4 regions of the Paenibacillus sepulcri genome follow, and region 1 is predicted to be linked to each of the others. Evidence: riboswitches for the same ligand, from Rfam matches in the RefSeq annotation. Region 1 holds a riboswitch; each other region holds the start of a gene.

Region 1 (7,882 bases):
TTTTCTCAGCCGAATAGACGACAGAGAGGAATACAAGGAACAGGATCATCATGGCCGAGAAAATAACCCAGCCCTGCTTGTGGCTTTTTGCGAATCTGCCGTACATGAAAGGCAGCGCCGCAGCCAGCACCCACATCGACAAAATCTCGATGACATTCGTAAGTGGTCTCGGGTTCTCGAACGGATGCGCCGAGTTGACGCCGAAGAACCCGCCTCCGTTGGTGCCCAGATGCTTGATCGATTCCAATGAAGCTACAGGTCCGATTGCGATCTGCTGGGTCGCGCCTTCCAGAGTGGTTACGGACAAGGTAGGATCAAGCGTCTGCGGCACCTGCAGGGCGACCAGCACCAGGGTGACGATGATCGCCAGCGGGAAAAAGACCCGTGTGTGCGCTTTGACGAAGTCCTCGAAGAAGTTACCTACCGTTTTTCCTTTGCTTGTGATTCCTCTCACGAATGCGACTGCAACCGAGAAGCCGGTCGCCGCCGACGTGAACATCATCATCATGATGACCGCCATTTGCGTGAAATACGACAGCCCGCTTTCACCGCTGTAATGCTGCAGGTTCGTATTGGTCATAAAGCTGATTATCGTATTCATAATGAGCGTGGGCTCCATATCGCCGATTCCGTTCGGATTTAGCGGCAGCCCGCTCTGCACCCGAAGCAGCACATAGCTGATGGCTACGAATATGAAGTTGATGGTAACGAAGCTGATGGCGTACTTCTTCCAGCTCATCCCCGCCCTGTTCTTCAGCCCCATGATCATATAAATCACTTTCTCCACCGGACCGAACACCTTGTCTGTGCGGTTAGGTTCGTTCGAGAATACATGATACAAATAATTCCCGAGCGGTTTGGCGATCAGCATCAGAACGCCGATCACAATAATAATTTGCAATATGTCCATAGCCGTTCCTCCTTGGGGCTTAATCGACTCTCAAGCTCATTTAAAATTTCTCGGGATGAAGCAGGGCATACACCAGGTAGATCAGCAACGCGCCTGTAAAAATCAATACCAGCGTCATAAGCGTTCTCCCTCCGTCTCGTCGATCGATTTGTCGCACCAGACCAAGAATCCGGCGATAACAAGGAAAGAGGCGATCAAAGTCAAAATCATCCATACATCCAACATAACAGCACTCCCTTTATGGTTGATCATTCAGGCGGCTGAGCAAGAACCCGACATCTCCGGATTGCGTGCGCACAATATAGGCAGCCCCGAGCTTTTTATAAATAACCTCGGGATGCCATACCGTCGTAATAACGGTAATCTCCTGGCAGGACCAGTTGGCCATGAGCTGCAGATACTGACAGCTGAGCGGCAGGCTCGACTCAAAAATATAAACGCGTCCGATCGAAAATTGGGGAGCCGCTCCCGCTTTGCTGCGGGTCGTGTTCACTCGTATAATTTCATTAACGCCCAGTTCCCGCAGCAGCTTTTCTTCCCTCCTATTATTCGTGAGGGCGACCACAGGCTGCTGTTTGTAGAGCAGCAGCCGTACGAATTTTCTCCCTGCCTCAGTCGATGCAGCCACCAATATGGGCCGTTGTTCCATACTTTTCTCCTCCAAATTCAGGGAAGAAGGCAACAAAAAAGAAGCCTTAGGAAAAGAGTAACCTTTACCTGCGGCTTCTTTGACCATGACAAACGTCCTGATCGCTCGCGATAAGTGTTGCCTCTCCCGGTACGCTTACGAGGTTAGCTGTCGGATTCGGGCATGAGAGTAGCCCTACGCCCGGCATTTTGGAATGCCGGATGATTCACCCCGTGACCGTCGCCTTCGTCCCGATGGACGAGGACGGTCGTTGGTTCCCCCGTTACTGCAGCTGCTGCGCAATATTCAGCGAATGAAACAAATTCAAGATTTATACAAAAATCTATACAACAAAAAACCGCAGAGGCACGTGACGCTCTGCGGTCGAATTTAATCGATCACTTCGTTCACCATTCCTCTCTCCACCTGCGCTTACGAGGTTAGCTGTCGGATTCGGGCGGTGAGAGTCGCCCTACGCTGCATGAGTTTCATGACACTCCTGCAACGATTCACCCCTGCGCTGTACGATCCGACTCTCACATCGGATACCAACAACGCCTCTATGGTTCCCCCGCTTTCCACCCGAAGGCGGAAACTCAGCGATCAAAAAAATGGATATATGCTGTTAAGCACGATATGAATCATACTCCCAGCCGTACGGCGTGTAAAGCATGTCCAGAACAGCTATGGGCACAAATAACGCCGCTGGACATATTTTCAAGCGCTTTCAGAGGATCAATGCTTCTTTATGCTCTGTATATCGCGGTATTTCGCCGTTTTTCTTTATCTCCGCTTAAAATGAAACCAGGCCCTTCGGGAGCTTATATGAAGATTGGGGCAGCGTATTAGCAACATGAAGAGGGAACGAGTAATTGCGCAAAATGACTGGTTTTAGCCGCTTATTTTCACTTTAAATGAAAAATATGGCGTTATGAAGTGTTTAACAGGCTGCGGATCATTTTACAGAAGAAAAGGAACGGAATATGATAAATGGCAAGCCTGTTACGGCTATCATTTATTCGCTGAGTGCTTCCAAAGGAAGCAGCGGGGGAACCATGTGAGCGTCTGACACTTCTGGCGTTCAAGGGGTGAATCCGGATGCCTGACGGCTCTGGCAGGGCGGCTCTCTCGTCCGAATCCGACAGCTAACCTCGTAAGCGAAAAAAGGGAGAGAATTTAAAGATGTCTGTTCAAACCGTTGACCCACTGCCCAAAGCTGACCCGCTGCCTGAACCGGAACTCCGCCTGCAGATCGTTCAAGTCAAAAGGATGGAGCTGTTTATTGTGGCCCTCAATGAAAACAAAATGACCCGTTATCAGGTCATCCTGTTTCTGACCACAAACGCCGGACAAGCATGGAGCGATATGGTGCTGGAAAATTGGCAAAAGCCCGCGGACTGGATTACATGGTCCAACCGTTTCCGAGACATCATGGATTCCAGGGAGCCTCATAATCTCGCTTGGTTATTGCAGCATTACCATGAAGATACCATTCAAAGTGTACTGGTCTCCTCAGCTCTGGAGCAGTTGAAAAGCAATCCCGGTCATAATCAGTCAGCGACAAAAACCGTATTGTTTGACCGTGCATCTTCTTATATTAGTTTGTTCTAGCATTCAAACCTCTTTTTATATTGTAGGGAAGCCCGGAGAGTTTCTGTGCTCTTCGGGCTTATTTTCTATGCCCTATAGTCAGAGGATTCTTCCGGAGGTACTAAGATCGTGATGATCAACAAACAGGTGTTTCCCCTCAGACAGCTTGCCGCTATTATGCTGGGCGCGGCTATTTTCGCATTCGGCCTGCATTATTTATCATTCCCAACAAGCTGATGGAGGGGGGCTTACCGGGATCTCCCTCCTGCTGCTGTATGCTTTTTCGCTGCCCCCTTCGGTCACTACGTTGCTCATAAATATCCCGCTGCTGCTGCTCGGCTGGAGAAATATGAGGCATCGGCGAATGATCTTTACGATATACGGCACGCTTTCCTTATCGTTGTTCTTATGGTTGATGGAGTTTGTGATTGACCGTGGCTGGATTGTGCCGTTTGTCAATCCGGAGTATTATTTTCTCGTTACCTTATATGCCGGCTATGATCGGATTCGGGCTTGGCATCGTATTCAGATTTGCGAAACGACCGGCGGTATCGATATCATTGCTTTCGGAAGGGGCCTATGAAGCCAGAGCCTTTTCGAATATTACCCATAAAGGGCAAGCCGTTTGCGAAGCGATTACCCGGGAGTTGGAGCGGGGTTCGACTCTCATTCCCGCTAGAGGCGGTTTTTCTTTTGAACATAAAGAGCTCGTGCACTGCATTGTTTCCAGGCAGGAAATCGGGCGTTTGAAGGATGCTGTGAAAGAGGCCGATCCCCACGCGTTTATTATCATCAGCAATGTGCATGATGTTTTGGGACAAGGCTTCGAGCGGGAATAGCAGCATAAATAGCGTAAATAGCCAACCAGCTCTTGTTCCGCAACCTGATGATTTATGGAGCGGGGAGGCGTCATCCTGCCTTTCATCGGCATTAAAGTCATTGATCTCCTCTTGAATATCCTGTAGACAACATATAGAACTGGAGAACTTACGCATGCATAAAACCGAACACATACAAAATAACACAGCGGGAAAACTAATTTCACTTAAAATCGCGGTCGTTTATCTGCTCCTCGCCTGCTTGCTTCAATTAGGCCTCCCTGACTGTTTGGCGCAGCAGCCATTATCATAACGGCTTGCTCCCTCTATCTGCTGATTCAGCGCAATCTGGAGGCTGTCCGACGGTCAGACGCGGCACAATGGGCGCATGAAGAGATCAAAATCCGCTCCACGCTGGAAAGCATTCAAGACGGCTACTACGAGATGAACGAGTCCGGCCATTTTTCCTTTTTCAATCACGCGCTGGTCAAAATTCTGGGAGTTTCCGAAGTTGAATTGCATGAGAAGCGCTTCACCGATTTTATGAGCAAGGAAGATGCCCGGAAGACAAGCAAACGTACCAATGGGTGCATCATACAGGAACCGCGGTCCACTGCGTCGAATGGGATGTTATTCTCAAGGATGGTACCCGCAGGTCCGTTGAAGGCTCGATCGTACTTATACGAGAAGCGGCGGACGGGAGCCCTGTGGGCTATCGCGGAATTATAAGGGACATCATGGAGCAAAGATTCCGAGCGAATGCTGGAAGAGACTCGATCAATTCCCTGCTTTCGCAAAACCTGATCCAGGGGATAAGGTAAACCGGTGGAACAGCAGGAGGCCGCAGCGGCGACCTCTTGCCGGTTATTTCATTCATGTTGTCTGGCGGTCGATTAACCGTAGGTGTGCCAGATATCATGAACATCATCTACAGTTTGAGACTGGAATAAACGTTCTGTAACCTTGGTCAAGTTCTCAGCATCCACCAAATCCAATCGTTTCCTGCTTTCTTCCTCTGGTATTTTATATTTATCTTTAAGAAACTCAGCCAATACTTGACGTCTGGTATCCAATTCTATCCGGTAGCTGAATACTTCTTTATCAATTTCTGAAGCAGTCAGATTATCCGTATAGAAACCATCCACGTTCATCCGAACGTACTCACTGACCGCTGAGAGATCATTAATCGTATGAATAAGCACCGAAGAGCCAAGTTTTTTCAGCTTCGAGACAAATGATGGTTTGAAACGCTCCTGTGACATCGTGACAAACCGGATATTCTTTTCTAGCAAGAAGGTAATAATTTCTTCATCACTTGCCAAGGTTTGATATAAAGTATACACGTACTGCGGGAAAGGAAAAATTTTCTCGCATATAGAATACATTTCTTCCGTATACAGTTGGGGGATAACGCGCAGTAATAATCCATAGCCATAAGACGCCGCGGCATTCACTAGTCTAATGAACTGCTTCTCAACAATCTCCGGGTTTGTGTATTTGGAGTCTGTAATGACATAGGCATCCGGATGATCAGTTAGGAATTGAAAAATATCCGCTATGGTTAAAGGGGTATATTGGTTAAGAATCTTTAGACTTGTAAATTGATTTAAGCTTAGCGGCTCGCCTTCCTTCATATCTTCCGGGGGCTGCTGCCGCAATACCTGATACAATAAAGAATTCCAATCATGCCTGGCCACCAATTCCCCATCCGACGTCAGCTCCAAATCGATCTCAAAAACCCTGTGTCCTCTCATACTGTAGCTTTGCTCCAACGCTTCTTTACAATTCGTATAATTCACGCCGTCAATTCGTCCGCCTGCATGGCTGACTGCCACAAATATATTGGACGCTGTCTTCTCTATCGACGGCTGCGCCTTAAATAGACTGCCTTGGGCATGGAGCGTGGTGAAGGTATCAAAATTAATGGCTTCAATTCCTGAGGAAGAATGATAAACAACAATATTAAACCCACGTTCGTTTATGCTCCATTCCTGATCATTCAGCCGGATGCTGCTTAAATTGCTTGATAAAGCTCCGCCGCTCATAACCGATACTGGTGTATCTTCAAAAAATGACTCCCAGTTTAGATCACCAGCTGAGCATTCTTCATGCAGCACTTCATATGTGAACGAGTCCTTTTTCCGGGCGGCCCAAATAAAACTTTGCCTGAGGTTTGATGCATCCCACGATGTAATGCCAAGCTTCCGCAGTTCTTCGGTTACCGTTCCGGTCATTTGTTGGCTGCCTTCATCTTTGACTGAAATGACCACAAAAGCGTCTTCTTCAACATTTTTCAAGAAATCCAATAAATATAGCCCGCTTATTGCATCCACTCTGTAGCCATGCTTTCTAAGATTGGGGATGTAAGAACTCGCATGAAAATAAATGCACGCATCATTTTTATCCAGATCAATATTGGAAAATAGTTTCATCCAAATACCATGCTGCCGGTGTATCAATGCCGAATACGCTATATGTATATTTTTTTCAATTTGGCTCAATCGGTTCTCAGCCTGGATTCCTGAGAAAGGAACATAAATGCTCCCTTTGTTCAGCAATGCTAAATCATCCAGTTTATAGAGCATTTATTTTCACCTCCGTATATGCGCGATAGATTGTTTTGTCGTCGAATATGGTGACAAATGTATCTGCTCTATGGACAGCTTCGACACTGGAATCAATGGCGTCATAAACGACGATATTAATCCCCCGAAGATTGGGTGAAAACTCTTGCCCATCTATTTTGATGCTCGAGAAATTGCCGCTGTCAAAACCAGCACTTACGATATCCAAATCAGCTGATATAATATGATCCTTTATTTTGTCTCCTTTTTTTAACTGTATAGCCAAACGGTTCAATGAAAGCTCCTCGTACAGACTGGTATACATATGATCCACAGTTTTCCAAATTATGTTCACATAGCCGTACCTTAAGTGTTCTCTGGTCAATGCATGCACGCCAAGTTCGGAGAGCTGCTCCTGCCACTTGTGGTTCAAAGACTGAGTTCCATCGTCTTTGACAGAGAGGATTATCAGCGAGAACGGCTGCACCTCTTTCAACAATTCTATTAAACTTCTGCCCTTAACGAGTTCAATGTTATAATTCTTGTCCCACAAATCAGACATGAATGCAGGATCATCAAAATAGACAGCCGGCGGAAGGACAGCTTCCTTCCATAACGTATCTATTTTTTTAACCAAAGCATTTTTTTCTTCGCATAGCTTCGCGAAGGCTTGGTATTCAGAGCGAAATTTATCCCATAACGGGCTCTCAATAATAATTTTGCATGGGTCGTTGTTATTCAACAGCAGCTCTTCCCATCTCGAGAATGGGTCTGTCTGGACCGGAGTTTGAGATTCTCTGCTTCTCTCCGAATTGAAACTGTCTTCAATGTCAGCCTCCTCATGAACGGGATTCATATCCTGGGATCGGATAATTCCCCCAAAATCTTTCATGAGAAAAAGAATATTAATCCAACCAATAAGCAAAATGACAGCCAGACATTGAAGCCAAAGGATACTCAAGGGGCTACCTCCTGCGAAAGGCCTTCTTTGGTGGCGACGTACATATGATTATCGATATTTGTCATTATGCATGTATCCGTTCTAAGTATTTCCAGAACCTTACCATTTGTCATGTCCACCACTGCCATATTCAGCCCCCTCTGATTGCGGCTGTACGATAACTGATTAATCATAATTTCAGATGAATTCCCAACTAAAGCGCCTTTGCTTGTTACCTTAAGATCAAAAGGCAGCATTATTCCTTTAACTAAGGTTCGGTTCTCCCAGTAAATCTCAAGCGGATTTGCTGACACTTCTTCACAGAGGGAAATAAAGCCTTTATTTTTATAGACGATATTCAGATAACTATGACGGTAATGCACATTTTTCAGCTTATGAAATCCGTAATCAATCATCTCCGATACAAAATCA
Region 2 (7,882 bases), 2.9 Mb from region 1:
CCTGCCTGGACGGCGGCCTGGCCGATCACAATACCGCCGACGATGCCGATCGTTTGGCCGATTTTGGTTGGCAGTCTGGCGCCTGCTTCACGAAGCAGCTCAATTGTAATCTCCATCAGAAGCGCTTCATAGAGCGGCGGGAAAGGAACGCGGCTGCGCGATTCCGTCAAATTAAGCAGCATCGTATGAGGAACCATTTCATAATGGAACGTCGTTATCGAGACATAGAGGGCCGTAAAGCCGATGGTGACGACAAAACCGATAATCCGCAGCAGCCGCAGAGCGGTCCCCAGCTGCCATCTCTGGTAATAATCATCCGGCGAAGTGAAAAATTCAAAGAATGAAGTCGGACAGCTGAATGCAGAGGGCGAGCCGTCTACCAGACATATAACCCTTCCTGCTGTTAGCTTGGAGCAGATGGCATCCGGCCGTTCAGTCGTCAGAAATTGCGGGAAGACGGAATTCGGATTATCGTCGATCATCTGTACAAGCATATTGGTATCGAATACAGCATCGATTTCAATGCCACGGATCCGTTCTATGAGTTTGTTTGTCAGCTCGTCATTGGCGATGCCTTCAATATAAGCGACAATGACTTGCGTTTTTGTAACTTCCCCTACTTGGAGCGAAATGGTTTTCAGCTGCGCGCTGTGGATCCGTCTGCGGATAACGGTCAGATTATCCGTAATATTTTCCACAAATCCGTCATGCGGACCGGCAATTACCGTTTCGGTCTCGGATTGCTCAATCGATCTTCCGAATGAATTCAGCAGATCGATCAAATAGACTTCTTCCCGGAAGAAGACCGCCGCTTGTCCGGCCAGAATGCCGTTGACGCAGGTGTGATGATCCTGAGCTGCCACGAAGAGAGAATGCTCCTGCGTCAGGATCGCAGCTATTTGTTCATTGCCGGCGGCACTGGCAAGCGGGGCGACGAGGTCATGATGAAGCCTGTCCATATTCACCAGATTGGAGAAGTACACGATATGCAGCTCCGGCTTGCCCGGAAACATGCGGTGAAAGATATCCATACAGTTATGCAATTCCTGAAGCGTCCTGTCCAGTGAAGGCTTGTCATTGTTGTTGGAAGCAGCGCTCACGGTTGGCCCCCTTGGAAGGAAGTGGGTAATGCAACCTCATTTTCCCCTCAACGTCCGTCAATTATTCTTGCAGACATTCATGCTTGCCGACTAGCGAATTTATTGAGCGGCCATCTGTTATATACGTAACAATTACGATATAATTCTTTTTAGACAAGTGAGGAAGGATGAACGGCTATGACAATAAACGGGCATCACCATGAGCAAAACAAGATTCCGATCCATCTGATCTCCGGCTTTCTCGGCAGCGGCAAGACAACGCTGTTGAATCGGGTGATCGATTACTATAAAGCAGCTGATATTAAAGCAGCTATTGTTATGAACGAGCTTGGAGACGTGAACCTCGACGGTCAGTTCATTGACGATGATGTGCCCATGGCGGAGATGCTCGGGGGCTGCATCTGCTGTACGATCAGAGGCGATCTGGGCCTCGAGCTGAAGCAGTTGATTGAGGAGCATCAGCCCGATGTGGTGCTGATCGAATCGACGGGGGCAGCCAATCCAATGGAAATCATCGACGCGGTGACGGAAGCGGCTTTGTTCATTCGGGTCGATTTGCAGACAATTGCGACTGTCGTCGACGGGCCGGAACTGCTGGTACGCAGCCGGCGGGGCGGCAGAACCTACAAGCTGATGCAGGATCAGATCCGCTGCGCGACCGATTTGATCGTGAACAAGGCCGACAAGCTGAATCCCGAAGAGCTGATTGAGGTCCAGCAGCTCATCCGCGAGCTTAACGGCTATGCGCCGCTGACCATGACGGTACGCTGCATGACCGAGCTGAACATGTTCGATCTGTCGCCCAAGGACCACACGGACGCGGAGTACAGGCAGCTGCACGGGAAGCATGTCTGCGGGGCAAACTGCAGGCTTGAAGGGCATGATCATGAAGGTGTGCAGCATTCCCATTCGCATGATGACGAGTCCCAAGAGGCTCACGCATCACACGCGCATGTGATGTCCTTCACCCATTATTTTGCGGGACCGGTCGACAGCCACTCCTTTGAAGAGCTTATCTCAAGGCTTCCGCAGGAGGTTTACAGGGCCAAGGGTATTGTTACCTTCTCGGACACGAACAGCCGCTTCTTATTTCAATATGCGTACCGGGAGCTGGAATTTACGCGGATTACGCCGCAGGGCAAAGTAAATGATGTGGCTGTATTTATCGGGGAGCATTTCTCCAGGAGCTTGCTTGCGCAGGAGCTCGCACAGCTGCAGTGAGGAAGAAGCTTGGGTCCATGCCCTGATCTTTGGAAAAAGTTGACTATAGCTCTGTAAAGTTGGACAAACTATCCAGGTGATAGACAACCCAACTTCATAAGGAGCTGACAGAAACGATGATAGCGTGGAACAGCAAATGGATCGCAACAGCAGCGGCCGGCATGATTCTGGCGGCGGCTTTGCCGTCATTCGCCCAGGCTGCGGACTTGACACCGCCGCTCAGCACTTCCTCTTCGCAGGAGCAAAACGGGAAAAACGAGCAGTGGAGCAACGGTCATGATCACCGGAAATACAGCGAGAGTGACCGAGAGAAGCACCGGATGAGAAGGCTGACCGAAGCCGCCCGGTATTTTGGTATTGAGACCGCAGGCAAGGATGCCGATCAGCTGCGCGAGGAGCTCAAAGCTGCCCGCAAGGCGGACGAAGCCAAGTGGAAACGGTTTGAGACGGAACAGAAGGCGAAGCATCTGGCGAAGCTGCAGGCATTTGCCAAGAAGCTGGGCATTGCCACGGAAGGCAAGGACGCCAGGCAGCTCCGCCAGGAAATCCGCGAGCGCTGCAAGGATAAACATGAGAAGCAGGAGCACGGCACTAGTTCAGAGGCTCCTGAACCTAACAAGCTTAAGACAGCCGAGTAAGTAAACAGTAATGAAGCGCCTGGAGCAATCCGGGCGCTTTTATTTACCTTATAGCATATATAAGTTTCTCTCCTGTAAGTATATATAAGGTCTAATGGAAGAAGCGAACTGCGCCGCCAAAAGAACCGCGACAGCTGTTTCTTCCTGTGGGCTGGATGGATTTCTTGAGCAATCCGGGCCTCATCCTTGCTTCGTTTATTGCCTGCATGCCTGTCACGTAATCTCAGCCGTTCAGAAGGAATACCAAACCCGCTAAGAGAATGAATATAACAGAAGTTTCCAGAATGGAAATTCATATATTGATAACAGGGGCAGGTTTGGGATGAACAGAAAATGGCTTAATTCTCCATTCACGTATGCGCTTGGCATGTTTGCTTTGATGATTCCAAGCCAGGCCTTCAATTCTTTTTACAGCTATTTTTATGTAGAAAAGCTGGGTCTTGGAGTGGGGCTTGCTACGCTGGCCCGGACCATCTATTTAATATGGGACGCGGTGAATCAGCCGATAGCCGGCTATCTGTCGGATCGCACCAGAACGCGTTTCGGCCGGCGCAAGCCCTGGATTTATTCGGCCATTCCTTTTTTTATGGCTTCATTTGTCATGGTTTTCGCTGTGCCGCAGGGATTGGGGAATATGAACCTCTTCCTTTGGTTCCTCGTTTCGCTTATTCTCTATGAAGGGGTTGCTACGATTCTCTGGGTGAATTACGGCGCTCTCTTCCCGGAGCTGTTCCGGGGCAGCCGATTGCGGGCCAAGGCTTCGGCAATCCAGCAGGGCTTTCAGATTGTGGCAATCCTTATCGGATCGGCGCTTACGCCTCTCGTATTCGAGGCCTTCGGCTTTGGCTATATGGCGCTTATCTATGCCGTGGTTTTCGGGATATTCATGCTCTTGTGCGTGATGAGCGTGCAGGAAGGGAAAACGGAAGTTTCCGAGCCCAGGCTTGGTTTGATCGAATCCTTCCGCGAGACGTTGAAGAACAAGGAGTTCTGGATATTCAACATTGCCAATTCGTTCGCCCAGACGGTGAACGGGCTGCTCAGCTCGATGATCCCTTTTTACGCCAAATATACGCTCCGCATTCCCGAATCCCAGGTTTCCCTGCTGTTGGCATCGATATTTGTATCGGTTATTCCCCTTGTGGTCGTCTGGTACTGGATCGTTAACAAGCTTGGTTCCCATAACGGCTGGAGGGTTTCTCTCGCTGTTTATGCCTTGTCCGTCATACCGCTGTGGTTCGGTCAGGGACTTGCCAGCGGGATTGTATTCGGGATTATTGTCGGCTTCGGACTGGCTGGGTATCTGGTTACTCCGCCTGTGCTGAACAGCCGCATCATCGATCTGGATACGGCCAGAACCGGCCAGCGCAGGGAAGGCGTGTATACGGCCGTCAGCGGATTCATCACCCGCTCCAGCGGTCTGATCTCGGCCTTGGCGTTCTGGACCATCGGCATGCTCTTTGGCTATGTAAGCGGCGACGAACCCGGACCGAATCCTGATTTGACCTTTCGCGTCCTGGTCTGTGTTGTCCCATTTTGTTTACTGAGCGTTTCCTTGATTCTCTCGTTTTTTCTGAAGCCATTTCCGAAAAGTCAGGATTGAATAAAGTATTGGAGGTGCGGCAGATGGAGAAATATTTAATTTTGAATGCGGATGATTTTGGGCAGAGCGAGGCCGCCAATCAAGCTATTATGTATTTGCTGGAGGAGCGGAAGGTATCATCGGCAACGATTATGCCGCCTGCTTCGGCCTTTGAGCAGGCGGCAGCGTGGTGCCGTAAGCAGAAGGCTGCGAATATCGGGCTGCATCTGACGCTAACAAGCGAGATTGCCGCTTTGCCCTGGAAAAGCCTGACCGGCGATCCGTCGCTGGAGGGCCCGGACGGGCGCATGCACGCCACCATCGAAGCTTTCGAGCGGCAGTCCGATCCGAAGGCGGTTGTACGGGAAATGCAGGCACAGTTCCAGGCGGTGAAGCAGGCGGGTCTGACGGTCTCCCATGCGGATAATCATATGGGAAGTCTCTATGGGCTGGCGACAGGCAGAAGCTATCTGCCGCAGGTGCTGTGGCAGTGCTCCCGGCGCGGCCTGCCATTCCGTCTGTTCCGCTGGATCGATCCCCGGGACAAGTTTCTGGCGTCCATTCCGGGGGCGGAGCAGGCACTGCGCAAGGTGGTCCATCTTGCGGATACGCTCGGCGTGCCGATACCGGATTATCTGCTGAGCCATACGTATGGCGTGGAAGAAGGGGAAACCTATGAGAGCTTCAAGCAAATGATGCTGGCAAAGCTCTACGATCTTCCCGAGGGAATCTGCGAGACTTATATTCATCCGGCAGCCGAGGACGAGCATATGAGCGCCCTTGTTCCATCCTGGGAGAAGCGGGTATGGGAATACAAGCTGATGCAGGGGGATGATTTCGCTTATGCGCTGAGGGATGCCAAGGTTGCCCTGGCGACTTACGATGATGTGCGCAAGTACAGAAAAAAGCCAAGGCTCAAATCCGCGGCTGTGCTGTTGAGATCGCTTATGACCAGACAAAAATAATGGGTAGGAAACATAATAGGTCATAAATGAAGATATCCTGCGAAAAAGGTTGATAGGAAGAGGATAGGATCTATGTAAGCGTTTATATCGCTATATAGGGTAATGAGCTAAAATATTCTCCAGTTTCCGTTGCTGTACAACAAATAAGTGAAGGAGTAATATTCAGTAAGTGAAGCAGCAAGTCGCGGAAAAGAGTTTCAATTTCATAGAAATCCTTAATCGCTGAGTTCTGAAACAGAAACGGGGGAACCATGGAGGCAGATGCAGTTGATCTGGTCTCAGGGGTGAATCACCTGGCGCAAGCCAAGGTGTAGGGCGACTCTCGCGCCCGAATCCGACAGCTAACCTCGTAAGCGTACGGAAGAGGAATTATCGTTGTTTTAACCATGTTCAATTATGGATAAAGCCGCGGAAAGCTCCTAACTTTCTGCGGCTTTTTTTATGCTTGAAATAAGGGATAGGATCATTTGCTTCACAACAAAATGCAGCTAAAAGGGGAAGTCACAGTGGTAGGCAGATTCAAACGGTTATTAATCGGACGTCCAATGAAAAGTGCGGAAATTGAAGGGGAAAGGCTGACCAAACTTAAAGCGCTTGCGGTATTGTCCTCGGATGCGCTCTCTTCAGTCGCTTACGGGACGGAGCAAATTCTGATCGTTCTGATGGCTGCGGGCTTCGCGGCGGTATGGTATTCCATCCCCATCTCGCTTGCCGTGCTGGGTCTTCTCCTGATTCTGATTTTGTCATACAGGCAAACGATCTTCGCTTATCCCGCCGGAGGCGGGGCTTATGTAGTAGCCAAGGACAATCTGGGCGTCCGCACCGGACTGCTGGCCGGAGGCTCGCTGCTTGTCGATTACATTCTTACTGTCGCCGTCAGCACATCCGCCGGGACTGATGCCATTACATCGGCTTTTCCGTCCTTGCATGATCATCGCGTACTGATTGCACTCATCATGATTTTGTTCTTGACCATTATCAGCCTGCGCGGAATTACGGAATCCGCGTCCGTGCTTGCCATGCCCGTTTATTTGTTTGTCTTCGCGATTTTCGCACTCATTATTTCGGGAATCATCAAGTATGCGCTCGGAGGCGTTGACGCGCATCCTCCGGAAATCGGCGCCGCAGTATCGAATATCAGTCTTTTCCTGCTTCTGAAGGCCTTCAGCTCCGGCTGTTCCGCGCTCACCGGCGTGGAGGCGGTGTCCAACGCCATACCGAACTTCAAGCAGCCAGCCAATCGCAATGCCGCCGCCACATTGATCATGATGGGCGCCATTCTGGGCGCTATGTTTGTGGGAATCAGCCTTCTCGCCTACTGGTACGGCATTACGCCGAATCCGAAGGAAACCGTAGTCTCCCAGATCGCCGATTCCACCTTCGGCAGAGGCGTGATTTATTATATCATCCAGGGAGTCACTGCCCTGATTCTGTTTCTGGCGGCCAATACAGCCTACTCGGCCTTCCCCCTTCTGGCGTTCATGCTGGCCAAAGATAAATATATGCCGAATGTGTTTATGGTGCGCGGCGACCGACTCGGCTTTTCCAATGGCATTATCATTCTGGGCATCTTGTCCGCTCTGCTCGTGGTGCTTTTCCATGGCGATACGGAGAGCCTCATTCCCCTGTATGCGGTAGGTGTCTTTATTCCCTTTACGTTATCCCAGCTGGGGATGATGGTGAGGTGGATTAAGCTGAAGCCAGCCAACTGGATCATAAAATTAGTCATCAATACAATTGGCATGCTCACCACTCTGGTCATTACGCTGATTTTTATCTTCACCAAGTTCGGCCATGTCTGGATGGTCTTTCTCTTCCTGCCTGTTGTGATCTGGATCTTTCTGAGCATCAACAAGCATTACCGCAATACGGCGGATCAATTGCGGATCAACATGGAAGCGGACAAACCGGTTATTAAAGGAAGCACCATCGTGGTTCCGGTAGCGGGCATAACGCGCGTTGTCATGCAGTCGCTGAGCTACGCCAAGTCGCTGACGGAGAATGTGGTCGCCGTTTATGTGGGATTTGATGATGAAGATATTGAACGGATGGAGAAAAAGTGGGAGGAATGGAATCCCGGCGTCCGTCTCATCGTGCTCCGGTCCAGCTATCGCAGCGTGATCAGGCCGCTCATGAAATTCATTGATACGGTCGAGTGGAAAAGCGCGGAAACCGATCATATTACCATTCTCATTCCCCAGTTCATAACCAAGCATTGGTGGCAGTATATTCTTCACAACCAGACAGGCTTGATGCTGCATGCTTATTTGTTCGCCCAGAAGGACGTAGTTATCACGACAGTCCCCTATCATCTGAATCGGTAAACTAACCTGCCATGCGCATTGTTTTGGAATATCGATGCAGCTGATAGAATAG
Region 3 (7,882 bases), 1.7 Mb from region 1:
CATCAGCGAGGAAAAAGGCGATTTTACCTTCCTTCTCGCCCTCATCCTTGCGCCCCAGCCACAGGACTTCGCCGGATGCGCAGAGCAGATCCAGATCCTCCTTGCGGTAGCCCGTGATCCGGGCAGGGAAAATAATCGATTCCCAGTGCGATGCCGGCAGATAAAATCCCTGCAGCCGCTCAATAATAGTCCGCAGGCCGTCAATGCCGCTGAGCTGCGTCCCGGGCAAAGCATGCTGCAGCATCGACATATGCGCGCACCAGCGAATCGGATCGACGGGCTCCGCCTGCTTGCGAGCCTGCTCCATGGTCAGCCGGATCAGCCGTTTAGCCACGCTCCGGCTCGTCCAGATCCGCTCGTCCCTGTCAGCGGCGAAGGGGGCCTGCTCGATAAGATCCAGCCGGATCAGCGCCAGAATAACATGCTCGGCATCCGCTGCAGTGAGGGCCGGATACCGCCCGCGGAGCTCCTCCTCGGTGAAGGAGAGCCGGTGCTGGGCGAACCGTCCGGCAACGAAGGCAATCGAGCCGTCCGTCCCGGGAAAGCTCTCGTACATATCATTCTCGTCCGTACAGATATAACGGACTTCCCCGCCGAACGTCATGGTCATCACGCTGCCCGATTGCTGCAGAATGTTAAGCCAATCCGAACAATCCCCGCCAGCGCCCGCAATTGCTGCGATTTCCCCGAAAGAAAGATCCCCCCGCCATTTGAGCAGCGTGTACAGCTCGCTTGAGGAAGAGGGGATGAGATCCCCGCTTTCCAGCCGCTTGGCCTCATCGTCGGCAATCAGCGGATCGATGGCCCGGCGCACGGCATCCTCGCCGAACAGCTCGCCTGCAAGCGTCCTGCTGACGCTCATCAGCTGCAGCTGCGTAGCTTCGCTTAAGCCGTCGCCTTCATAGATTTGCGCATTCACGTATTCCCACAGGAACTGCGCGGCAAAAGGCGACGGGTTATTCGTTTCCTGCACCACGATATCCATATATCCCGTCGAGATGTCTGTGAGCAGCCGCTTCAGGCCGTTGATATCCAGGTACAGATGAAGGCATTCCCGCATCGCTTCCTGCAAATAAGGAAAATGCTCCGCGTACGGCAGGGATTGCTTCAGCAGCTCTTCGCTGCGAAGGCGCTTCTGCCACATTGGCGTCCGGGTAAAGCTGCGCGAGAGCAGCAGGGACGTCTCGGCTATACGCCGGAAGGCGATGGCCAGCAGCGGCGATCCGGCGATCGCTTCGGTCATGAGCGGCTCGATGCTCTCCGGCGTGATATGCCACAATGTCTTCAGCCAGGAGGCATCCCATTCCGGCAGCACCAGCTCGATTCCGTTGTCTTTGGCATTGCCGTACATCTTGTAAGGAAGCAGCCGCTTGAATTGATGTTCAATGGCAAGCAGCCAGGTCCGGTTGATCCGGCGGCCGAACGGATTGTGGATAATAACCCGCGTCTGGTTCATCAGATCGCGGTAATGCTCAATGACGATCCTGCGGTCAGTCGGCAGAGCCAGCGCCCGGTGCTGGGATTTGGCAAATCCGATGAGCTCTGCCGCAGCATTTGCATCGAGTCCGTACTCCGTATCCAGCCAGTGGATGGCCGCGATTTCCGATTCATCCGACGGGGGCTGATCCGTCCCGCCCCCGCCTGAATTCCCCGGCAAAGAAGCGGGCTGCACGCCGGTGTCCTCTTCGCCCCAATGCATGCGGGCCTCCAGCTCGCCCATGAATTGTCCCAGCTTTACGCCGAGCTCATAGCCCCGTCCCCCGGATTCCGCACGCCAGAAGGGAATTTCACTGAAGCGGTTCGGCGCTTCCCTTACATAAACCCGGTCGTTCTGGATGGAGCTGATCATCCATGAGGACGTGCCGAGCTGAAACACATCTCCAACACGGCTCTCGTGGATATATTCCTCGTCCAGCTCGCCCAGATGGACGCGGCTGTCCGCGTGGTGAACCGGATACGCGGAGCTTTGCGGAATCGTGCCCGCTCCGGTGATCGCGGCCATGGCGGTATTCGCCCGCTTGCTGAGCAGGCCGCGGCTGCGGTCCCAATCCATAAGCGGCTTGGCGAAGGGATAAAAGCCGGCCAGCACCTTCAGTGAAGCCTCCAGGCGCCCCATTGGAAACCCGCGGTAGCATTCGCTCCGCGAAATAAGCGCGTGGAGGCGGCTAACCTCCAGATCCTCCGCCGCGACCATCGCTGTAATCTGCTGGGAAAGCACATCAAGCGGCTCCTGCGGCAGTACGATCTCCTCGATATCACGGCGTGTGATATCGCGGCAGAGCACGGCGGATTCCGGCAGCTCGCTGCGGCCGCGGGCCAGGATGAAGCCGCGGCTCACATCGCCCACGGCATGGCCGGCGCGCCCGATCCGCTGAATGCCGGCCGCGGCCTGCTTCGGGGAATCGATCTGAATGACCAGCTCGACATGTCCGACATCGATGCCAAGCTCCAGGGACGAGGTGGCCACAAGGCAGCGCAGCTCGCCTGCCTTGAGCATGCCCTCGATCGTTAGCCTGCGCTCGCGCGCAAGGCTGCCGTGATGGGCGCGCGCCATCTCGTAGCCGGCGTGCTCGTTGAGCCGGAGCACAAGCCGCTCGCACAGCCGGCGGCTGTTGACGAAGATCAGCACAGACCGGGCGTCGTTCATTAACTGGAACACCCGGTCAACGATCGGCAGCCAGACGGCTTCGCGGGTCTTGGCCGGCTTGCTGAGATCGGGCATCGTAACCCGAAACTCAATGGACTTTGACATTCGGCTCAGGACGATCGTAACAGGCCGCTGACTGTAGCCAAGCGGGTGCGGGCGCTGCCCGGTCTCTGCACCTGCTCCGGCAGCGGGCGGCGGGGAGCCGCTATTTTGCACGGAATCCGGTAATGCAGGGTAGAGAGAACGTCCGTCCGTCATGCGCCCGGAGCTCGTATCCGCTTCCTGCGGGCTGACGGCTTCCTCCCGTCCGCCGGCCGCCCCAGGAGCGTCCACGGCTGGATGACCGGCCGCCGCATCGGCCCGCTGCTCCCAGCCTCCGAGGAAGCGGGCAACGCGTTCAAGCGGCTTTTGTGTCGCCGAGACTCCGATGCGCTGCACCGGCTTCGGGCATAACGCACTGAGCCGCTCCAGCGACAGGGATAAATGAGCTCCCCGCTTGTCTCCGGCCAGCCCGTGGATTTCATCCACAATGACCGTTTCCACCGTCTGCAGCATGCCGCGTCCTTTCTCGGAGGTAAGCAGGAGGTAGAACGATTCAGGGGTGGTAACCAGCACATCCGGCGGATTGCGCACCATTCTGGCGCGCTCGCTTGAGGACGTATCCCCGGTCCGCACGGCTGAGCGTACTCCCGGCCATGCGAGGGTCTCCGCTCTTTGATGCTCTTCATGGAAACGTTCAATAGCTTCCATAAAGCCGATGATATGGTACTGAATATCGTTATTAAGCGCCTTCAAGGGCGTAATATAAAGTGTGCGCACGCCTGGCTTCCAGCTGCTGCCCGGGGCCGTGGCGGCGATTTTGCCTACTGCGATTCCGTTCAGGCAGGGCAGCAGCGCCGCAAGTGTTTTACCGGAGCCGGTCGGTGCTGCGATGAGCGTATGATGATTGTCCATAATTGAAGCCCACGCGTCCAGCTGAATATCGGTCGGCTCGCCGAAGGCCTGCCGGAACCACCCCGCAAGAGTCGGATGAAACACCTGCAGCGCAGGGGAAAGCTCTGTCATCACCTAACAGCTCCTTTCATTCATACATCAAGGTTGGGATTGTGGTTATATTATACCCATTTTCCCTCTGATTGCGAGATTCGCCGGCACCCTCCGCACAACGCCCGGGTCTATCGGGTCCATTTTGACGGCATCCAGCATGCGCTGGACTGTTTGAATACCGGAACATACGGGGTATATATAAGAGCCGCTTCTTATTTCATACACCCAAATGAAAAAGCAAAAACCGCAGCAGCTTGTCCAATCGGACAAGCGTCTGCGGCTATGCATCAGCATTCGTTAGCGAATGCTCATTGACACTGATCAACCAGCGTCTTCGCTGTCAACCAATTCATCAGAAGGTTCGTCAGCGTATTTCTCGAATGTCTCAGGGCTCATTACGCGGCGGGCAGTAACATAGCGTTTAACGTAGTAAGAGTCACTGAGGCTGCTAATGGTAACGCCCTTGCTGGAGGAGGAATGAGCAAATTTGCCGTCTCCAACATAAATGCCGACGTGCGAAATGCCGCGACCATTCGTATTAAAGAATACGAGATCACCAGCAATCAAGTCGTCCTTGACTACTTTCTTGCCCAGCTTGGACTGAGCGGAGGATGAATGCGAGATCGAGACGCCGAGTTTGTCAAACACGTACATCGTAAATCCGGAGCAGTCAAATCCTTTGGTAGTCGTCCCTGCCGTGCGGTAAGGAGTGCCGATCACATCACTGATAACGCCGTCCATTTTGGAGTCTGCTAGTGCGCTCCCAACTTGGAATAAGAGTACCAATGCTAGACCGATGAGTAGTGCAGAAACTTTTTTCAAAAAATGTGACCCCTTCCGGTTGCCTGCGAGGTTAGCTGTGGGGTTCGGTTGAAGGCTCCCTATGATACCCTCTGACATTCGTTGCAGCAAATGTCGGGATCAATTCACCCAAGATGGTTCCCCCGCTTCTCATCCAAGAGAATTCGGCAATTTTTTCATGCTGGCATACTAATTCTGTTTTTTTAGCGAATCTCCTTCCAAATTCACAATTTGTTCACAAATTAGAATTATTAGAGTGAAACTTTTTGACAACTCGTCTCGTTATCTTATTGCAAAAAATGCGAAAGGGCCTTCCGGCATCTGCATGAGCCTTTTTTTTGTGGTCTAAACTTGAGTCTTAAGTCCATGCGGCAGTTGAACGCTTCCGATTTCACCCGCATTATCGACAATATCTGACTGCGCCTGTTTCTCTAATTCGCCTTTCAGATGTCATATTTTCAAAACAAAGAGGGACCAACCGCATCAAAACGGCTGATCCCTCTTTGATATTTTTAAGTTCTCACCGGCAACTGAACCGACTTCTGCCTGCTGCCTGTTTCGCTAGTAAGAGCGGTGGTCAGGTCTGCTTGGAATGCCATACTTCATATTGCGAGGCTACCGTCCACACTTTCATAACCGTACGAACCAGATGATAGCTTTGATGCAAAATGAGTGCAATCAACCCGGCCCAGAGCATGGAGGCCGAGGCCATGGTCAGACTGAGCGCCATTCCAATGGCCCACATTAGCAGCGAGATGCCGGCCAGCGGAATAAGATGCCGCACCCCGCCCCAGAATGAGCGAAGCGCGCCGTTTCCGGACACAACGCCGAACTGCATGGCGAGGAAGAGCAGGTGGAGCAGCGCCGCCCACACCAGCCAACCGCCGGCCCAGGGCCCGATCTTGTTGGCGATGTCCGCCAGACTGCCGCTGCTGAGCAGGGCATCAAGCGCTTTGGGCAGCAGCCATACGCCCGGAGCCAGCGTCAAGGCCGTTTCGATGCCGTATAGCAGTGCAATCGGCTTCCACGCCGTACGGATTCCTTTGATAAATCTTGTGCCGTTCTCATCCTGGGCATGATGCAGGGAATGGAACAGGCCGGCGTTCAGGAACGGGGTCAGGAGCATGCGCCCGAGCAGCAGACTTGCGAAGAGCCAGATATAGGGACGAATGAGATCGGTCTTGAGCAGCTGGAACTGCGCCTCCGTCAGGAAAAGCGCCACAGCTCCGTCCGAGGGTGCGCTGTCCGGGTAACGCTTCAGCAGCGGGACCATAATTCCTTCAACCGAACGGTAGAGGAAGAAGCCCCACAGCAGCTCATACAGGAACAACATAATAATGATGTAAAAATGCTTCATCGTCAGATGCCAGCCTTGCTTCACATGATGGTTCATGCAAGCCTTCACCTCCTTTTTTCTCCATTTGTTTGGCGGGTACCTGCCGGCTCCAGGTCGCCAGGCTACCAGGCAAGTGAAGTGAAGATCCCCTCCAGCAGCTTGGCAACGCCAATGCTCCAGCGCGTTTGTACCTTCTCCGGAAGCTCGGCTTTCATGAAATTGTTAATATGCTTGTTGTCGAGCACGTTCTCATTCTGTGGATCAATCGCTGCCCAAAGCAAAGGAGAGGAATGCACCAGCGTATATTGAATGTGCATCTGCGCCGCATCCCAAACCTTCGGCAGGGTCGTCCCGTCGGCAAACTGGAAAACAATCGGGACAGGTCCGTAGCTGCCACCATTCTTGCGGATCAGCACGGTTGACTCATATTTCACAGTGCCGTTTTCCTTCACAGGCTTGACCGCAATCGATTCAACCGAATAGTCGGACATCTGATTGCCGTAGACAAACTGGCTGAAATAATCGTTCCACTTGGTCTTGGTGACCTGCTCCACAACATGCTGGAAATCCGCCGTTGACGGATGCTTGAACTTGTATTTCTGGAAGTATGTCCGCATGATCTTGCTCATGATCTTCGGACCGACCTGTTTCTCGATGCCGAACAGGACAAGCTTGGCCCGCATGTACACATTTTCCGCATAATGATTATGGCTGTGGTAGGACCAGGAAAGCTGCTTCAGCGGTGCGGGATCGGTCATGTAGCTGGCTTCCACAGGAAGATTGGGAGCTACGCCGTATTCGCTCTCCATCACCTTGTCCTCGGAGTAGGAGGTGAAGCCTTCATCCAGCCAGGCTTCTTCGAATTCATTGGAGGCGACCATGCCGTACCAATATTGATGGCCGATCTCGTGAACGACGGTGCGCTCGAGATCGTAGCCGGGATTGTCCGTCTCGGCGGCGAACGAAGTGATCAAGGTCGGATATTCCATTCCTCCCGCTCCGTTGCCGCCTTTGGGAGGGACGACGATCGAGAGTGTGGAATAGGGATAAGCCCCGTACCACTGGGAATACTTGGCCAACGCTGATTTGGCGGCATGCATGTAGCGGTCCTTGAACTTGGCATGCAGCGGGTCGAGGTACAGCTTGATGCGGACACCGGGGACATTGTCGGTCGAGAACGGTTCTTCCGCATAGACAAAGTCGGGAGAGGCGCTCCAGCCGAAATCATGCACATCGTCCGCATAGAAGGAGAAGATTTTCCGGTTGTTGTCGGCTGCGGCAGGCTTCGTCTGGAATCCGGTTGCGGCAACCTTGTAGGAGGCGGGCACATTGATTTTTACGCTGTAAATGCCGAAGTCGCTGTAAAATTCAGAGTTGCCGTGGTACTGATGGGCATCCCAGCCTTCGGTCGTTCTCCCCCTGGTGCCTACCGTCTCATAGGCGGCAAGCTTCGGAAACCATTGGCCGGCCATAACGAAATCCCCCATGTAGCCCATCCGTGCAAAGACTTCCGGAAGCTTGACCTCGAAGGCCATTTTGAGGGTGACGCTTCTTCCGGGCGCTACCGGCTCGGGCAGGCGGAGCTTGGCCAATGTTTGGTCATTCGCATTGCCGTCATCGGGCTGCACATAATGAAGCCTTGGCAGAAGGCTGTCATTCTCGCTGGTGACCAGCGAATTGATCCGCATGTAGCCGAGGCTTGCTTCCGTGGCCTTGTCATTCCTGAGCTGGCCGCCGGATTCGCGCATGAACGTCGAGTCTTTGGACTGGAATGCGTTGGGGTACAGGTGAAAATACATCTCGGAAACCTGCTGTTTGCCCGGGTTTGTCCATGTGATCGTCTGCAGACCCTGCAGCGTATGCGTATCTTCCTGCAGCCGGACATCAATCTGGTATTCGACGACCCGCTTGCTGAGCGGCGCATCCGGCCCGGGCTGCACCACCGGGTCGGGTTCCGGCATATTGATGCGCGGCGGGGGTGTCTTGGGCGACGTATCTGTTTTGTCGGGGGCAAAAGCATACGTATATTGCGAAGCCCAGGCATCCCCGAA
Region 4 (7,882 bases), 3.2 Mb from region 1:
TTTTCCCGGTAGGCCTTGGCCAGATACTCCAAGGACTCGCGCACCTCCGGCAGAAAAGCGGAGTATACGAGCTGCTGCCCGTCCCATTTCCAACTGCCGTTCACACCCGTAAAGGAGTTCTCAACCGCCCCAAGCACCGGACCGAGATTGGTATCGTTGGCATCCAGATAAGCCGCGATACCGACCGTATCGGCTTTACCGTTGCCGTCCGGGTCCTGATCCGTGAAAGCTTTGGCCACCTTATACAATTCTTCTGTCGTGGTTGGCACCTGCAGGCCTAAGCGATCCAGCCAATCCTTGCGGACGATGAAGAAGCTCTCTCCCTCTTCCGGACGCGGGCGAGGAATCCCGTAGTTGTTTCCGTCTGCTTGTTTGGTTACATTCCATGCGTTCTGGGAAATGCTGTTTGAGAGATTGGGGTAATCCTTAATATAAGGGGTGATATCCCAGAATGCGCCCTGCGCAACAGCTGTACGGAATGCGGTAGAGAACGGGTCATTCACCATCAAGAGATCCGGCAGATTTCCGGAAGCCAGCGTCACATTCAGCTTCTCGGTGTAGATGTTGTTGGATACCCATGTAATCGACATTTTCGAATGGGTTGCTGCTTCAATAGCGCGCTTGATCACGTTATCATCGGCCGCGGGCGGCGTGCTTGGCGTAATCGTCTGAATGGTCAGCTCAAGCGGGGCTTCGCCTGTCGTATTCGCGCCCTCAGCGCTTCCGGCATCAGTACCAGTCTTGCCGCTGCTGGAGCAGGCGGAGAGAAGCAGAGAGCCGATTAACGTCAGAGATACCAGCAAAAGCCGAAGACTGCGGTTGCCCCTCGGGGCTTGTTCGTTATACATGTTCATTTCTCCTCGCGATTAATTTCCTGTTGGCCTGACGATCGGAGAATCCTCTCCTTGATCAGGAGATTCGCCGGTTCTTGGCCATTTTTCGATATTCCCCCGGAGTAGCTCCCACGATTCGCGAGAAGAGGCGGGAGAAGAAGGAGGCATTGGCGAATCCGACGGACTCCGCAACAACCTCCATGCTCCGGTTCGTTTCGTGCAGCATTTGCTTGGCGCGTTCGATCCGGATATGCTGCAGCATCTCATTGACGCTTCTGCCTGTCTCCTGTTTGAACACGCGGCCCAAATGCCGCTCGCTCAGATTAAACACCTGAGCCAGATAAGCAAGTGTAAGCTTTTGATGAAAATGATCTTCCAGAAACACGCGGACACGGCGGGTCAGAATTTCGTGGCCGCCGCAGGCATAGGAGACCTGCTTTGTCGTCTCCCGTTTTTCATAGAAACGGGATAACAGAACGAGCAATTCCATCAGCTTGAAGCGAATCAGCAGCGGTGAGCCTGAATCCTCATCCTTGGTCTCGGCAATCATATCCTCCAAAATGCCGACGATGGCCGATGACTGTTCGGCGCTCAGGGTCATTTTTCGGGGCAGCCTGCCGCTGCCATCCATGAATGGCGTGATAAAAGCAAGCGTCCCGGACATCTCATCATCACCAGGAAGGCAGCCCGCCAGGGACTGCGGAACAAACAGAACATTGATAATCTCGATCCCGGAGCCGTTCAGATGCTCAATGGCATGCCGCTCGCCGGGATGAATGCTGTACATATCGCCCGCCCGCACCTCGTAGGGAAAACGGTCAATGAGATGCAAGCCTTCGCCCTGAACCACATATACCAGCTCGATGAAATCATGCGCGTGCTCATCAAACACGTTGTGCTGTCCATGGGAAGATCGCTGTACCCAGATGCCTTGAGCATTTTTGCGGTATCCCGATAACGTCTTGACGGTCATGTAGATTGCTCCTTCCTGCTGGATGCCCCGGATTAATACCAAGTAATTCACTCGTTTTTATATTATTTATAATAACGCATTATACAGTTCGGTTTCATGCTCTATCGGGACAATATCATGTCTTATTCGGACTTTTTTCCTGCCAATATATCCCTGAAAAACAAAAAAGCCGCTTTAATCCGCATGGAGGCGGAAGCGGCTTTCGAATTTATCTTTACTGACAGGTTGAGTAGAATCGGTTCATACAAGCCCTTGATTATAGTCGAAGCCAATCCCCTGCAGGAATGATCTGGCCAGAACGGCATGTCCGGTCTGCGACGGATGGACCCGGTCCCAAGCAAGCGTAGCCGGATACAAATGCTCCAGCAGGCGGTTGAATGCCGCCTGGGTGTCGACATAAACCGCATCGTACTTCCCCGCAATCCGCTTCACTGCTTCACCGTAGCGATCCATCGTTTCACGCATCGCATCGGTTGGATTAGGTTCGATGTAGAACGGAGTCATAAGCGCTAATCCCTTCAGAACGGGTCTTGTTCGGGCAACCAGCTCTTCAAGGGTCTGCTCGTATTCCTCCAGATACACATGGGCCTCCGTCATTGCAGGCACGTCGAACTGCCGCCAGACATCATTGGTTCCGATCATGATCGACAGCCAATCCGGCTTGAGGTCAATGACATCGGTTTGCCAGCGGTCCTTCAGGTCCCTTACCGTATTTCCGCTTGTTCCGACATTGACAACCCGAATGCCCAGCTCCGGATATACAGCCGTCAGCAGTGCGTCAACCACGCCGACATATCCTCTGCCAATCGCATTGAACAACCCTTCCCCTACCGGTCTTGCCCGGTCGCAATCCGTGATGGAATCACCGATCATGACAAGCTTGTCCCGTTTCTCCAGCTTAAGCATAAAGGATTCCTGCCTCTCCTAGTAATTCCCCAAGAAATATTGAAAAATCTTGTCATGGTGTCCAGGCAGCCCTTCATGCCCGAAATCCGGATAAATTTCCAAACGCTTTGGCGCCGTTATCTTGTTGTAAGCGGCAAATTGAGTGGAAGGCGGACATATCGTATCCATCAGACCTGTTCCCATCAGTACCTCGCCTTTAATGCGTTCGGCCAAATACTGAATATCAATATAGCCCAGCTTGGTGAAAATTTCATCCTCCCGCTTATGCTGCGGGTCGAAATGACGGAAATAGGTGCGAAGCTCGGCATAGGCGTCCTTCGCCAGATCCATCTCCCATACGCGCCTGTAATCGCTCAGGAATGGATAGACCGGCGCCAGCTTGCGTATACGCGGCTCCAGCGAAGCGCAGGCAATGGTCAGACCGCCTCCCTGCGACCAGCCAGTTGCGAATACCTGCTCCGGGTCTACGTAGGGCATCTGCATGACAATGGAAGCCAGCTGCGCCGTGTCCAAGAAGATATGCCGGAACAGCAGGTTATCCGGCTGATCATCCAACCCGCGGATAATATGTCCGTGATGCGTATTGCCGGTCACACCGCCGACATCCTGTGAAAGTCCGCCCTGCCCCCTGCAGTCCATGGCAAATACCGAGAACCCCAGCGAGACATAACCGAGACGCTCATGCCAATCGCCTACATTCCCGGAATAACCGTGAAAATGCAAAACCGCCGGCCGGGGCGTGTCCGCCTGACGGGGACGGGCATATTTAACATGAATCCGGGCACCCCGCACACCTGTAAAATAAAGATCGAAGCATTCCGCAGCAGGTGTCTGGAAGGAGCTTGGAACAAGCTCGATCTGCGGTTCGGTCTGACGCATTTCATTAAGGGCCCTGTCCCAATAATCATCGAAATCGGCAGGCCGGGGATTTCTTCCTGAATACGCTTGCAATTCAGCAAGCGGCTTATCAATTGTAGGCATTTCTATAACTCCTTTGCTGTTGTGATTACTTTCCATGTTAGCGGTTTTATTCTTCATCTGTAAAGTTATTTTTGCAGAAAGCTGCCCCGGAACGGACCTTGCCGCCAACGCTGCAGGCAGCTTCGCTTCATGTCATCGACGGTTATCCGCTGCTTCGCATGCATGATCGGAAAACAGAGGGGCACAATGAATAAAGCGCAAGAAGGAATGGCTTGTCATTCATCAAAATCATCAAAATATGGAGGGTTTACATGCAGCGGAATAATCATGGCGTTCGCTCTATACGAAAAACAGTTCTTATCCTCCTCGCGGTCATGTTACTCTCCGGTTCATTTGATCCGGTGCAAAGACTTCATGCTGCTCCGCTTGATAAGCTCCCGGCTTCCTTACATATTCAACTTCAGAACGAGCCCGGCAGCCTGCCGCTTAGCATACCCGGCGTCAGCGAGCCTTCCTTCCAGAGCAGGGAGACAGGCCAGCAGAAGAAAAAGAAAATTTCGCGCCGTGACGCGACATCCTGGGTGGATCTGCAGCAGCGTTATCCCGGGACCTTCGTTATTGGCGGCCCGCGCAAGGAGAGGAAGGTTGCGCTTACCTTTGACGATGTGCCTGATCCCCGCTACACGTCCAAGGTGCTTGATATATTGGCCCGCCATAAAGTCAGGGCGACTTTTTTTGTAGTCGGATCGCGCGCCGCATCTTATCCGTCCATAGTCAGGCGCATTGGCAGGGAAGGACATGTAATCGGCAACCATTCCTATAATCATGCGGTATTCTCGCGTATTTCCCTGTTTGCCTTCCAGCAGCAGATCCGCAATACGGACGCCATATTGCGTCCGCTCGCCGGATATAGTCCCAGATTAATCAGACCGCCCTATGGGGAAGTACTGCCCGGGCAAATTGAATGGATGAAGCAAAACGGTTATATTGCCGTCAACTGGGATGTCGACTCCGTCGACTGGCGGGGCATCGACAGCAGTACGATATTGTTTAACATCAAGAAAACCCTGCAGCCGGGCTCCATTATTCTTCAGCATGCAGGCGGAGGCATCGGCCAGGATCTATCGGGAACATTAGAGGCGCTGCCCAAACTGATCAAGCTGCTCCGCAGCAAAGGCTATCAAATGGTTACGCTCCCTGAGCTGCTTGGAGAACCGGCTGCACGAAGCGTAAAGCCCTGAAACCGCCAAGCGGCGCCCCTGCAAGGGGGCGCCGCTCATGATCGATTATATTGAAGTATTATGATTTGCCCAGAACAAAAACCTTTACATATTGAAACCCGAACTTCTGGGCTTTTTCCTGCGATTGCGGTACGAAGATATCAATGCGATCCCCTTTGATCCCGCTCCCCATATCTGTCGCTACGGCCATCATGCCGCCAACAGGCAAACCGTCATGATCGTAACCGGTGATATACACCTTGCTTCCCATCGGAATACGGTTGGGATCAACTGCGATCGTACCCAGCTTGAGCGGGTTGCCGTAATAGTCAACCGGGCCCCAGCCGTTCTCGGATTCATCAGCTGTATAGGCGCTTGCTTTGGCTTGTACAACATCCGTATAGTTGTAGGCCAGCCCGTTGACTGCCACGGTATTTTTCGGCAGCGCTTTGGCCGTGGATTCCATTTTAATCGCCTTGACCGCCGCGGTTTTCGGAGCTGCTGCCGTTTTTTTCGCTGCCGATCCCGGCACTGTGATGGACAAGCCCGCATAAATATTGGACGGGTCCACGCCTGGATTGGCTTTCACCAGCTGATCGAGCTGCACACCGAATTGTTTGGACAACGTCCAGAAAGTATCATTGTCTTTTGCCTTGTATACCGCTGCAGCGTTTGCCGCCCCTGCATGGGCAAGAATTGCCAATCCAAGTACAGCTGCTGCTGCGCCTTTTTTCCATTTTGCATTTACCAAAACAAATGTCCTCCTTTTTATTTACGGGTTTATCGGCAGGTTCTGATACAGAACTGTCTCCAAACTCCGTCATCGCTCAAACAAGGCAGCCTCTCTCCCGATTGGTTAAGTATGCCTGTTTGTGCATGCGGCCTGCGAGGTTAGTTGTCGGATTCGGATTGAGGAGTTCAACCCTACGCCATAGCGGATATGCCCGCTCCAAAGCGATTCACCCCCAGCGGATTTTCACCCTGCCAATTCGACTGGCTCGGATAATATTCCGCGAGGCAGGAAACAGATTATGGCTTGCTGAAAGCATCTGTTTGCTGCCTCATAAAGATCCCCCGTACGATAAGTTTCGGCTCGCGTTAAAGGATACCATAATTCTATCCCCCAAATACACTGGTAAATAGGTCCAGCCGCGAACAATAACGGGCTGAACGCCATTCATTTATCACTCTGTCTCCCATTCAAAGGCAGGCAGCTCAACTGTGACGGTTGTGCCGCTGCTTTCCTCGCTTTCAAATTTCAGCGTGCCGCGGTGGGCTTCAATAATGCGCAAGCAAATCATGAGTCCAAGCCCGGTACCGGAGCTTTTGGTCGAGTAGAAGGGGCTGCCTAGACGCTCAAGCTTATCCTTGGGGATTCCCACCCCTTGATCTTGAATGCGGACGATGAGCATACCCGCGTCCCCCTCCTTCAGGGTAATGGATAAATCTCCTCCGCTTGGCATCGCCTCTATGGCATTTTTCATCAAATTGATAAATACCTGCTTGAGCTGATTCTCATCGCAATATACCGTCGGCATCTTCGCGGCAAAATCCTTTTTCATCTCGACATTGTTCATAATCGCCTGGGTTTCCAGCAGCGTTATCACATTCTCCAATATGGAGGCCAGATTATGCTGGCTAAACTGCTTGACCTGGGGCTTGGCCAGCGCCATAAATTCCTGCACGATCGTATTGATCCGGTCCAGCTCCGCAAGCATAATATTGAAATATTCATGATGGTCGCTTACCTTTGTTTTTAGAAACTGCGTAAAACCCTTTAAGGAGGTTAAAGGGTTTCGGATTTCGTGAGCGATTCCCGCCGCCATCTGACCTGCTACCGACAGCTTCTCTGATCGGATAATCGCTTCTTCCTCTCTTTTGCGCTCCGTCAAATCACGAAACACGCTTTGCACAACAAAGGGGCGTCCCTGAAAATTATGAATCCGGATGCCTGAAACCTCGACATCGATAATCCTTCCATCAAGGCTGACGATTTTGGATTTCATAAAGTCCAAAGGCTCATCCGAGGCCAGCAGCAAGCTCATGCGTTCGCTCGTCATTTGCCGGTAATCGGCGTAAATCAAATCCATATAGGTAACGGTAAATAATTCCTCAACCCTGGTGGCGCCAAAGAGGAGTAGGCCGGCATTATTCGTATATAAAATCGTTTCCCCGTCATGAACGACGATGGGTTCAGGCAAATATTTGATCAGGCGCTGATACCTGAGTTCATGCTCACGTAAAATTTCATCCGCTTTTATCGTACTGGTGACATCCGTCAGCGTACCAACCAGTGCGGGGCGGCCATCATACTCGACCAGTAATCCCTTGGCTTCATAGTAGAACAGACTTCCGTCCTTCCTGAGCCCTCTGAGCCAATTGCGGGCGCCCCTGCCTTCCCCTCTCAACCGGCGGCTGATCTTGTCTTTGAAAAAAGCCCGGTCTTCCTCGAAGACCAGTTCCTTGGGCTGCATACCGATAATTTCCTCACGGGAGTATCCGAACATCTCCGCCAGACACGGATTGACATACGAAATTTGATCTTCATGAAAAAGAAAGACGCCTATCCGCGACTGATCAACCAATTGATGCAGATGAGTGGAAATAAATGACTCGTATTGAGATTGTTGATCCTTCATAAAGCTCATCCCCCGACAGGTTCAAAAGAAGTATCCTTATCAATTCGCTAACATTTTATCATTTCCCTCCATGTCAAAGGACTTATTTACAAAGGCGTTTTAATGCCGGTCTCTTGTTTTTTCATCGATATTAGGCCTTCATACCTGCCACCAATGTTCTTATTCCTTGATTGTAAATGGGGAGCGTCCTCTCCAAAAGCGAATCGATGGATTCCAGACTGCCATTATAGGTGTGGACGAATCCCTGCATGTAATAAAATAAAATGCGCGCACGATTGAGCGCCGCTTCAGCGTCGGCAGCAGAACCCTCGTCATCCACCACATTGTCCAGCGCCTGAATCAGATGGCCGAATATACGGTTGCGGATCTGATTCACTTCGAGCTCGGGCT

What was found. Region 1 has a riboswitch for cyclic di-AMP ahead of ACFOLF_RS24280 (hypothetical protein). Riboswitches for the same ligand answer to the same signal wherever they lie in the genome.
Region 2: another riboswitch for cyclic di-AMP. It lies ahead of ACFOLF_RS11900 (APC family permease); the one in region 1 lies ahead of ACFOLF_RS24280 (hypothetical protein).
Region 3: another riboswitch for cyclic di-AMP. It lies ahead of ACFOLF_RS16995 (C40 family peptidase); the one in region 1 lies ahead of ACFOLF_RS24280 (hypothetical protein).
Region 4: another riboswitch for cyclic di-AMP. It lies ahead of ACFOLF_RS10120 (3D domain-containing protein); the one in region 1 lies ahead of ACFOLF_RS24280 (hypothetical protein).

Annotation. Positions count from the first base shown of each region.
Region 1 covers NZ_JBHRUP010000001.1:5,525,431-5,533,312, reverse strand. The annotation lists gene kdpA (potassium-transporting ATPase subunit KdpA) at 1-910, opposite strand, end outside; gene kdpF (K(+)-transporting ATPase subunit F) at 951-1,028, opposite strand; gene ACFOLF_RS24280 (hypothetical protein) at 1,149-1,559, opposite strand; cyclic di-AMP (ydaO/yuaA leader) riboswitch at 1,676-1,860, opposite strand; cyclic di-AMP (ydaO/yuaA leader) riboswitch at 1,953-2,150, opposite strand; cyclic di-AMP (ydaO/yuaA leader) riboswitch at 2,549-2,713, shown strand; gene ACFOLF_RS24275 (hypothetical protein) at 2,721-3,149, shown strand; partial or broken gene ACFOLF_RS24270 (YitT family protein) at 3,261-3,967, shown strand; gene ACFOLF_RS24265 (PAS domain S-box protein) at 4,232-4,675, shown strand; gene ACFOLF_RS24260 (interleukin-like EMT inducer domain-containing protein) at 4,840-6,531, opposite strand; gene ACFOLF_RS24255 (interleukin-like EMT inducer domain-containing protein) at 6,521-7,471, opposite strand; gene ACFOLF_RS24250 (sulfatase-like hydrolase/transferase) at 7,468-7,882, opposite strand, start outside.
Region 2 covers NZ_JBHRUP010000001.1:2,659,987-2,667,868, reverse strand. The annotation lists gene ACFOLF_RS11925 (spore germination protein) at 1-1,100, opposite strand, end outside; gene ACFOLF_RS11920 (CobW family GTP-binding protein) at 1,278-2,321, shown strand; gene ACFOLF_RS11915 (hypothetical protein) at 2,438-2,959, shown strand; gene ACFOLF_RS11910 (MFS transporter) at 3,282-4,562, shown strand; gene ACFOLF_RS11905 (polysaccharide deacetylase family protein) at 4,586-5,506, shown strand; cyclic di-AMP (ydaO/yuaA leader) riboswitch at 5,717-5,877, shown strand; gene ACFOLF_RS11900 (APC family permease) at 6,013-7,830, shown strand.
Region 3 covers NZ_JBHRUP010000001.1:3,858,235-3,866,116, reverse strand. The annotation lists gene ACFOLF_RS17000 (DEAD/DEAH box helicase) at 1-3,712, opposite strand, end outside; gene ACFOLF_RS16995 (C40 family peptidase) at 4,016-4,516, opposite strand; cyclic di-AMP (ydaO/yuaA leader) riboswitch at 4,522-4,675, opposite strand; gene ACFOLF_RS16990 (hypothetical protein) at 5,073-5,888, opposite strand; gene ACFOLF_RS16985 (M1 family metallopeptidase) at 5,954-7,882, opposite strand, start outside.
Region 4 covers NZ_JBHRUP010000001.1:2,285,988-2,293,869, forward strand. The annotation lists gene ACFOLF_RS10095 (extracellular solute-binding protein) at 1-848, opposite strand, end outside; gene ACFOLF_RS10100 (AraC family transcriptional regulator) at 910-1,806, opposite strand; gene ACFOLF_RS10105 (SGNH/GDSL hydrolase family protein) at 2,047-2,712, opposite strand; gene ACFOLF_RS10110 (acetylxylan esterase) at 2,731-3,693, opposite strand; gene ACFOLF_RS10115 (polysaccharide deacetylase family protein) at 3,945-4,874, shown strand; gene ACFOLF_RS10120 (3D domain-containing protein) at 4,933-5,604, opposite strand; cyclic di-AMP (ydaO/yuaA leader) riboswitch at 5,719-5,957, opposite strand; gene ACFOLF_RS10125 (PAS domain S-box protein) at 6,038-7,492, opposite strand; gene ACFOLF_RS10130 (TetR/AcrR family transcriptional regulator) at 7,623-7,882, opposite strand, start outside.